2 regions of the Elstera cyanobacteriorum genome follow, and region 2 is predicted to be linked to the other one. Evidence: predicted binding sites of a transcription regulator. Region 2 holds the regulator's gene; the other holds the start of a gene.
What was found. Region 2 encodes PhoB, which activates phosphate uptake and scavenging genes when phosphate is short. Its sites were predicted from a motif close to TNTCATAAAACTGTCA; they were not measured.

Region 1 (5,050 bases), on a different contig from region 2:
ATCACGTCCGTCACCTTTTGGATGGCTTCCACCGCGCGCCCGGTTTCCGTCTGCACCGCCGCGATCTGTTCGCTGATTTCGTCGGTGGCTTTGGCGGTCTGGCTGGCGAGGCTCTTCACTTCCGTCGCGACCACCGCGAAGCCCTTGCCCGCTTCCCCGGCGCGCGCGGCTTCGATGGTGGCATTCAGCGCCAGAAGATTGGTCTGCCCGGCAATATTATTAATCAGGCTAACAACCTGGCCGATCTTATCGGCGGCGCCCGCCAGGGTCTGAATAATCGAATTGGTTCGTCCGGTTTCCTGGGTCGCGGTATGAGAGATGGAGGAAGCCTCGGTCACCTGACGGCCAATTTCGGCAATCGACGCCGACAATTCCTCCGTCGCCGCTGCCACGGTCTCCGCCCCGCTCAGCGCTTGCCGGGAAGAGGCCGCCGCCGTGCCGAGTTGTTCCTGGGCGCGTTGGGCCGTCTGCACCTGCTTCTGCGCCGCAATCCGAACCTCGCCAACCTTCTGGGCGGAAGCCTCCACCGCATCGGCAACCGAATGCTCAAGCTGCATCGACACTGTGCCAAGCGTTTCAACCCGCTGGCTTTGGTCATTCTGCAACGTCATCGCCGCATCAATGTCGATCAGCGCGCCGCCAGCCTTGGCGGCCACCCCGGCGCCATCGCGCAGAACGCCCGCCGTAAAGCGGAACCAGCGGTAGGTGCCATCCTTGCACTTGATGCGGATGGGGTGATCGTAGCGTTCCGAACTGCCGCGCGCGGCGATCATCGCCCGCAGCTTGGCGCGGGCGGCCTCGCCATCGTCCGGGTGCAGGCGCGTTACCAGCGCTTGGATCGTGTTCGGGAACTCGGCTTCGCTGGCAAACCCCAGAAGCCGCCGGAATTCCGCCGACCACACCCACTGGCTTTTCTCGTGCAGCGTTTCGGCCTGAAACAGGCTGGCGTGCCACAGGCCAACCCCGGCCAGATTTTCCCACAAGGCGATGAAATCGGCGTCATCCGCTGACCGACCGGAAAATAACCGTGCGAACACTTATCCCTCCGCCTCTTTACCCCGGCCCCCACGGCCTTAACGGCGGGCAGTAGGTAAGCAGAAGTCAGAGCGTTTTTAAACTGTGACAACGAGTATCGGGCGATAAAAACGCACGCGGAGCGGGCCGCAGACCGGCCCGCTCCTTAGCTTTTTAGGTCATATTCAGGATGACGGTCTTTTTATGGGTGAAATGCTCAAGCATCGATTCCAGCGAGGCTTCCTTGCCAAGACCAGACTGCTTGATCCCGCCATAGGAAATATTCGGCTGCACGACGAGGTTCTGATTGACCTGTACCAGCCCGGCTTCGAGACGGCGCGAGGCGTCGAGCGCGGTTTTCAGATCTTTGGTCCAGATCGTTGCCGCCAGCCCATAGTCGCTATCGTTCGCCGCAGCAATCACCGCGTCAAAATCGGTCCAGGGCTGAATACAGGTAACCGGACCGAAGATTTCTTCGCGCAAGACCCGACTGGTCGCGGGCAGGCCGGTAAACACCACCGGCTGGGCGAAGAACCCCTTGGCCAACGCCGCTTCCTTGGGCATTTGGGCGCAGCGGAGGGCCGTACCACCCTCCGCCTCGCCGATGGCGACGTAGTTCTGCACTTTGTCGAACTGATCCTTGGAGATGATCGTGCCGATGTCGGTCGCCTCGTCCAGCGGATCGCCCATCTTCATCTCGTTAACCTTCGCCGTCAGCTTGGCGATGAAGGCATCGTGCAGGTCGGCATGAACATAAATGCGGCTCGCCGCCGTGCAGCTTTGGCCCTGGCGGGTAAAGCGCACCCCTGCAATCGCCCCCGCGACGGCGCGGTCAAGGTCAGCATCGGCGCAAACGATCATCGGCGATTTGCCGCCGAGTTCGAGCGTGACCGGGATCAACTTATCGGCAGCGGCGCGAGCAACGATCTTGCCGGTTTCGACCGAGCCGGTGAAGGTGACCTTGCGCACGGCGGGGTGCTGCACCAGCGGTGCCCCACAGTCCGGCCCAAAGCCCGATAGGATATTCAGCGTGCCCTTCGGCAGCACCGAGGCCATGAGCTGACAAGCGCGCAAAACCGCCAGCGGCGCTTCTTCCGCCGATTTGACGATAACGGTATTTCCCGCCACCAACGCCGGGGCGATTTTCAGCGCCATCAGCATCATTGGCACATTCCACGGGATAATCGCGCCGACAACGCCGAGCGGTTCGTGGATCGTCACCGTCAACATATCCGGGTTGAACGGCACGCTTTCGCCCTTCAACTCCGGCGCCAGCCCCCCGAAGAAGGTAAAAACATCGGCGAGGACGGAGGCTTCGACCCGGCTTTCGGTGCGCAGGGCTTTGCCGGTTTCAAGGGCGACAAGGCGACCGAGTTCTTCCTGATGCTCCTGCAAAATCTGACCGCAGGCGGCCACCAGCTTCCCGCGTTCGCGCGCCGGGCGGGCGGCCCAGAGTTTCTGCGCGGCCTGCGCCGCCTCGGCGGCCTTCGCCACATCCGCCGCTTCGCCCAACGCGGCGTCGGCAATCTGTTCGCCGGTTGCAGGATTGACGACCGGGAAGGTCTTGCCGCTGAGGGCCGGGACGAGATCGCCATTGATCAGCAGCTTGCCCGACAGGGCCTTCGCCAACAGCTTCGGATCGAGAACGGGGGCGAGATCGTCGGAACGCAAGGTCGTCACAGGGGTTTCCTCCACCACGGGCGCCCGCCACAACGGCAGGGTCAATGCGCCCAAAAACTTGACGCTAACGTCACCAAAATTTCACGAGCCCGTCCAGATGGTTTGTTTGCTATCGTGCGAAAGCCTTAGGGCACTGTGACAAGGGGAAAATACACATGCGCACGCGCTCGCTCGTCGGCCTGTTTCTGGCCGGATCGCTTCTGACCACGCCGGTTCTGGCCCAGCAGGTGACCGCCAAACTTCGGCTGCTGCAAACCACGGATCTGCACACGAGTCTGCTGAATTACGATTATTATCGGGATGCGGAGGATAATACCGTCGGCCTCAGCAAGGTCGCGACGCTGATCCGGCAAGCGCGGACCGAAGCCCCGAACAGCCTGCTGATCGATAACGGCGACCTGCTGCAGGGCAATCCGTTGGGCGATTATATCGCCAAGGTTAAGGGCCTGAAGGATGGTGATACACATCCGATGTATATGGCCATGAACCTGATTGGCTATGATGCCGCTTCGCTCGGTAATCATGAATTCAACTTCGGCTTACCCTTCCTCGATACGGCTTTGAAAGGGGCGAAATTCCCTTCGGTCTCGGCGAATATCTTTGAAACTGATGGCAATACCCATCGTTTTAAACCCTATGTCATCCTCGACCGTACAGTGAAAGACACGGGTGGTAAGGAACATCCCATTAAGATCGCCGTCATCGGTCTAACGACGCCGCAGATCGTGCAATGGGATAAGGCCCATCTCGACGGTAAAATCGTCACCAAAGACATTGTGGCAACCGCCGAAGCCATTGTGCCCGAGGTTAAAGCAAAAGGCGCTGACCTGATCATCCTTGCAGCGCATACCGGCATTGGCACCGATCAGGTGAAATCGGGGGATATGGCCGAAAATGCTGGCTGGGCGCTTACGAAAGTTCCTGGCATCCACGCCGTTCTAACCGGCCATCAGCATCTTACCTTCCCCGGACAATTCAAAGATCTCGCGGGCGCCGACGCCGCCAAAGGCACCATCAATGGTGTTCCCATCGCCATGCCCGGCTTCTGGGGGAGCCACCTGGGGGTATTCGACCTTGAATTGACCAAAACTGACGGTGGCTGGAGCGTCACCAGCGGCACCAGCAGTATCCGCCCCATCTATAAGCTCGACGAGAACCGCAAGCGGGTTCCGCTGGTCGATAATCAGCCGGATATTGTCGCGGCGGTTACCCCTGTCCATGAAGAGGTGCTGAAGTATATTCGTGCCCCCTTTGGTAAGGTCGCAGCGCCGATCTATAGTTATTTTGCCTTGGTGCAGGACGATCCCTCGGTGCAGATCGTTTCCGACGCGCAGGTTTGGTACGCCCAAAAGGCGCTGAAGGGCACGAAATACGAAAACCTGCCGATCTTGTCGGCAGCAGCACCTTTCAAAGCGGGCGGGCGCGGTGGGCCTGACTATTACACCGATGTTCCGGCGGGTGAAATTGCCATTAAGAATGCGGCGGATCTCTACCTCTACCCGAACACGGTCCAAATGGTGACGCTGACGGGTGCGGGCGTGCGCGAATGGCTGGAAATGTCGGCGGGCCAGTTCAAACAGATCGACCCGAACAAGAGCGACCCGCAGGATCTGGTCGATACCAGCTTCCCAACCTTCAATTTCGATATTATCGACGGCGTAACCTATGAGGTCGATGTAACCCAGCCGAAGCGCTACGATAACGACGGCAAGCTGGTCGCCCCCGACGCGCGCCGCATCAAGAACCTGGCTTTCCAAGGTAAGCCGATTGACGATAAGCAAGACTTCGTCATCGTCACCAACAATTACCGCGCCTCGGGCGGCGGTAAGTTCCCCGGCCTTGATGGCAAGAACATCATTCTGCAAGCCCCGGACGAAAACCGCCAGGCGCTGATCGACTTCATCACCGAACAAAAATCGGTGAACCCCAGCGCCGATAAGAACTGGCGTTTTGCCAAAACTGGCAAGCCGGTAACCCTCGCGTTCGAAAGCGGCGCCAAGGCCGAAGCCTTCCTCGCCTCCAACCCGGCTTTGACGAAGCTCGGCGACGGCCAGAACGGTTTTGTGCGCTATGGGCTGAAGCTGGATTAAGCCCAAGCAATTCCACGAATGCGTTAAAGGGGGTAAGCTACTCTAACGAGCTTATCCCCTCACTCTTCCTCGCTTCCGCTGGGTCTTGGCATATACGTCTCAGCAGCAAATCGAATCGGGTGGGGAAGTTTTTAACTAACGGTGAGCACAGTATGATAACTGCACCTACAAGCACTCTGAACCTTCCGATCACAGATTTAAAAGTTATAGCCACTCTCGCACCGAAATTTGCGAGCTTTCAATTATGCTGGGTCAATAAAAATGGG
Region 2 (5,050 bases):
TCAGCGGTTCGGTCGAGGTTTGCAGCACGGTAAAGAGACCCGCGAGATGGCCGACATGGCGCATCTGGCCGCGCACGATCCAGGCGATGATGGCGATACCGAGGGCGGTCATAACCAGGGCGACGACGACATTCTGTTCGATGATGCGCGCGCTCTCGGCTTCCACCCGCTGGAGCGGCACGCCCGCGAACAGAACCGCCATAACCGTGCGGTCAGCCGTCAAAACCGGTTCGTAGCGGCCAAGATAGGCGCGGGAGGAGACCTGCACGATCCCGGTATAGGTCTGTTTCCGGCCAAAAACTGCGTCATAGGTCGGCCCCGGACCCATCTGCGTGCCGATGATGCGCTTGCCTGCCGCATCCAGCGCTGTTGTCGCAATGCGCCGGTCGCCCTGGAAAATCGTTGCGGTGCCGTTGGTCAGGGCGGCGAATTCATCGACAATTGTCGCATCCCCCTCCAGCGGTTTGCCGTTCAGGCCCAATTTACCGTCGGTGATTGCCAGCGTTCCGCGATGGGCGATCAGGGTTTTGAGCAATTGGCCGTTACGCTCCAAAGCATCGGAGGCTTCCGACATTAGTGCATCGCGGACGATGAAATACGAACCGCCGACGATGGCAGCAGATATCAAAAAAGATAAGAGCGAGAATGTTAAAAGAATGCGATTCGTAATGCTCATATTTTTGGCAAATGACTTCATTTCATTCTTTCTTTCGAGAAGGAATTTCGTTTGATCTGTGTATTTTCACAGGCAATTATTAATAAAGAGCGTTTGTGATTGTTAAGTATTTATTTCAATGCACTGTGCGAATTTCGCATGGCTTCGGCCCCTTTCCCATGACATGGATCAACGCACGCAAAAACACCCGGCGCAGGGCCGGGTGTTTGTCATACGCTTGAGGCTGGGAAAACCGGTGCAGCCGATCAGGCGGCCTCGTCTTCCTGCACTTTTTCGAGGAAATCCGCCACTTCCGTCTTCAGGGTTTCCGCCTGGGCCGTCAGGCTACCGACCGCCGACAGCACCTCGCCCGCCATGCTGCCGGTTTCCACAGCGGCGCGGGTGACCGCGATGGTGATTTCCGTCACATTTTGGGTGCTGCTGGCGGCTTCCGTGACATTGCGCGCGATTTCGGAGGTTGCGGCCCCCTGTTCCTCCATCGCGACCTTAACACCGAGGTTAATGTCGTTGATACGCTCGATGGTGCGGGTGATCGTGGTGATCGCCGTCACGGCCTGCTGCGTTGCCTGCTGAATGGCGCCGACTTGGGCCTGAATATCCTCGGTCGCCCGCGCGGTCTGCCCGGCAAGGTTCTTCACTTCCGACGCCACCACGGCAAACCCTTTGCCCGCTTCCCCAGCGCGGGCGGCTTCGATGGTGGCATTCAGTGCCAGCAGATTGGTTTGCGCGGCGATTTCGGAAATCAGCCCCACAACCTCGCCAATCCGCTGCCCAGCGTCGGACAAGGTGCGGACGATGCTGCCCGTTTGCTCGGCCTCCGTTACAGCGGTTCCGGCGATGGCGGCGGCTTCGGCGACCTGGCGGTTGATCTCCCGGATCGAGGCGTTGAGTTCTTCGGAGGCCGAGGCGACGGTTTGCACATTGGCGGTTGCCTGTTCGGCGGCAACCGCGACCTCGTTGCTTTGTTCGGAGGTCATCATGGCATTGCCGTTAACTGTTTCGGCATTCTGCTGCAATTGCGCGGCGGCGGAGACCACCGTGGCCACAACGCCGTCGATGCTATTGCCGAAATCGGCGATGGCCATTTCCAGGGCCATCTTGCGGGCAATCTCTTGCTTGATCTTGCGCGCTTCTGCAGCGGCGTGCTGGCGGGCCATGTCGAGTTGCCGCGAGTAGTCGGCCAGCGCCCGCGCCAGGGCGCCGATTTCGTCGCGTCGGTTCGTTTCAGCGGGCGTCAGAATGCGTGGATCGCTTTGCAAGGTGGCAAACAGATCGGTCAAATGCGAGACGCGGCGCAGTTGCGAGCGGACGACGAGGGCGACGATAGCGCTGCCCAAGATTAGGGCCAAGGCGGCGCCGATCAGATTTTCCTGCAGGATGGTGGCGCTTTCGGCAGCGACCACGGCGGTCGGTTCGCCAACGAATAGAATGCCGATCACCTCGCCCGCCCCATCCAGGATCGGATCATAGACCGCCAGATAGGGTTTGCCGAAAATATCGACCGGGCCGCTATAGGTGCGTTTGTCGCGGAAGATACTGTCATAGGCCGGGCCTTGCGCCAGCTTGGTGCCGATGGCGCGGCCCCCATCGGGCTTTTGAACGGTCGTGGAGATCCGTTCGTCCTTCTGGAAGATCGTTGCTACCCCGCCCGATAGTTTACTGACCGCATCGACCAAGGTCGCATCGCCCGCAAGCGGCAGCCCGGACAGGGTAAGGTGCCCGCCGACCAGCTCGAACCGGCCGCCGCGCTCGGCAACCAACAGTTTCATCACCTCAAGGCCCCGATTGACGTCGGCCTGTACGTCATGGACCAGGGCCGCACGGATCACGCGATAGGCGTTAAGGGTAATCGCCCCCGCCAGGATCGCGGCCAAAGCGACGAAGGTCAGGATCAGGCGTTGCTGAACGCCAAGCCCTGCAAAGGAAAAACGACTGGTCGTCATAGGGCGGCCCTCCGGGCGGGGTTCCCGATGGGGATCGGGAAAAGCTGTAAATTTCCCGTATATTTTACTATTTTTAAATAAATATCGACTAGGTATTTTTCAGACATGACGTGCATTGGTTGCATGCCTGCGAAAAGGCCAGGGCGGTTTCCCGTCCTGGCCTTTCAATTTTCCGTTGAAAACTGGCGCCGAAGACCCTCAGCCCGTGGCATCCACCGTTTCATCCAGCGCATAACCCGCCGAGCGGACGGTGCGCACGATGTCGGTTTCCCCCTCGCCATTCAGGGCTTTGCGCAGGCGGCGGATGTGAACGTCCACCGTGCGCGGCTCGACGTAGACATCGGCGCCCCACACCGCATCCAGCAATTGTTCGCGGCTGAACACCCGGCCTGGATGCTCCATCAGATAGCGCAGTAGCCGGAATTCGGTCGGCCCGAGGTGAATGTCGCGGTTGTTCCGGCGCACGCGATGCGCTGCCAGATCGAGCATGACATCGGCGAAATTCAGGCTTTCGCCATCCACCGACGGGCGGGTGCGGCGCAGCACAGCCTTGACGCGGGCGATCAGTTCCGAGACCGAGAACGGCTTCGTCACATAATCGTCCGCCCCGCTATCAAGGCCCCGGATCTTGTCGCCTTCCTCACCGCGCGCCGTCAGCATGATGATCGGGGTCGCGCGCGCCGTCGGCAGGCGGCGCAACCGGCGACAGACTTCGATGCCCGACAGCATCGGCAGCATCCAGTCGAGCAGCACCAGATCGGGGTTCTGCTCGGCGGCGATGATCAGCGCTTCCTCGCCATCCGCGGCAGTACAAACCCGGAAGCCTTCGCGTTCCAGATTGTAGCGTAGCAGTGTGGCAATGGCGGTTTCGTCTTCGACCACCAGGACTAACGGTGTGACGGGCGACATGCCCTTAGTTCCCTTTGCTGTCGGCAGCCACGAAGGTTTCACCCTTCTCGGTCATCGCGGTTACGCTCGACAGGTCGCCCTTGGCGCGCTCTTCCGCTGGAACCTTACCGCGCACGATGTAATAGATCGTTTCGGCGATATTGGTGGCATGGTCGCCCATCCGCTCCAGGTTCTTCGACATGAAGAGTACATGGGTGCAGGCGGTGATGTTGCGCGGGTCTTCCATCATATAGGTCAGAAGCTCGCGGAACAGCGACGTGTAGAGTTCATCCACTTCCGTATCGCGTTCACGGATCGCGGCGGCGCGGTCGGCGTTACGGTCGGCATAGGCATCCAGCACGTCATTGACGATGCTCTGGACGATCTTGCCCATGCGTAGCACGCCCGCCGCCGGTTTGACGGTCGGCGAGACGTTCAGCGCCAGGGTGCGTTTGGCGATATTGGCGGCGTAATCGCCGATCCGCTCGAGATCGGTCGCAATGCGCAGCGACGCAACAACGGTGCGCAGGTCGGATGCCATCGGCTGGCGCAGGGCCAGCATGCGCACGACCTGTTCGTCAATCTCGTGATGCAGTGCATCGACCTGACCGTCGTTGGCGACGACGGCGGAGGCTAATTGGCTGTCGCGCTTATTCATCGCCTGCAAAGACTGGGCGATCTGGGCTTCCACCAGCCCACCCATCTGCATGATCGACTTATGCAGCGCGCGCAGCTCTTCGTCGAAGGACGAAACGATATGTTCATTCGACATGATCTATTCCTTCTGCCCCCGGCTTAGCCGAAGCGGCCCGTGATGTAGCCCTGGGTGCGCTCGTCGTTCGGATTGGTGAAAATCTGCGCGGTATCGCCGACTTCGACCAGATCCCCGAGATGGAAGAAGGCGGTGCGCTGCGACACGCGCGCGGCCTGCTGCATCGAGTGGGTGACGATGACGATGGTGTAATTGCTGCGCAGTTCGTCGATCAACTCTTCGATCTTCGCAGTGGCAATGGGATCGAGCGCCGAGCAGGGCTCATCCATCAGAATAACCTCGGGATCGACCGCAATGGCGCGGGCGATGCACAGGCGCTGCTGCTGACCGCCCGAAAGCCCGGTGCCGCCTTCGTGCAGACGGTCCTTCACTTCTTTCCACAGACCGGCACGTTCCAGTGACCGCTGGACGACCGCATCGGTTTCTTCGCGGTTACGGACGAGGCCGTGGATACGCGGGCCATAGGCGACATTATCGTAGATCGACTTCGGGAAGGGGTTCGGCTTTTGGAACACCATCCCCACCCGGGCGCGCAGTTGCACGACATCGATACTTGGATCGTAGATATCCTGCTTGTCGAGCAGGATGGTCCCGCCGACGCGGCAGCCTTCGATCACATCGTTCATGCGGTTCAGCGTGCGCAGGAAGGTCGATTTCCCGCAGCCCGACGGGCCGATCAGCGCCGTTACCTCATGTTCGCGCACATCTAGGCTGATCTTATTCAGCGCCCGCTTTTCGCTGTAGTAAACCTCGACGTCCGAGGCTTTCATC

Region 1: CHR90_RS02975 (bifunctional 2',3'-cyclic-nucleotide 2'-phosphodiesterase/3'-nucleotidase) is a predicted target of PhoB. The motif match lies at 2,763-2,778, and genes of this name have one in related genera.

What each region holds. Positions count from the first base shown of each region.
Region 1 is NZ_NOXS01000025.1:13,337-18,386, reverse strand. It holds gene CHR90_RS02985 (methyl-accepting chemotaxis protein) at 1-1,037, opposite strand, end outside; gene CHR90_RS02980 (aldehyde dehydrogenase family protein) at 1,189-2,694, opposite strand; gene CHR90_RS02975 (bifunctional 2',3'-cyclic-nucleotide 2'-phosphodiesterase/3'-nucleotidase) at 2,850-4,784, shown strand; gene CHR90_RS02970 (hypothetical protein) at 4,937-5,050, shown strand, end outside.
Region 2 is NZ_NOXS01000034.1:203,599-208,648, forward strand. It holds gene CHR90_RS15935 (methyl-accepting chemotaxis protein) at 1-574, opposite strand, end outside; gene CHR90_RS15940 (methyl-accepting chemotaxis protein) at 922-2,619, opposite strand; gene phoB (phosphate regulon transcriptional regulator PhoB) at 2,818-3,528, opposite strand; gene phoU (phosphate signaling complex protein PhoU) at 3,533-4,279, opposite strand; gene pstB (phosphate ABC transporter ATP-binding protein PstB) at 4,303-5,050, opposite strand, start outside.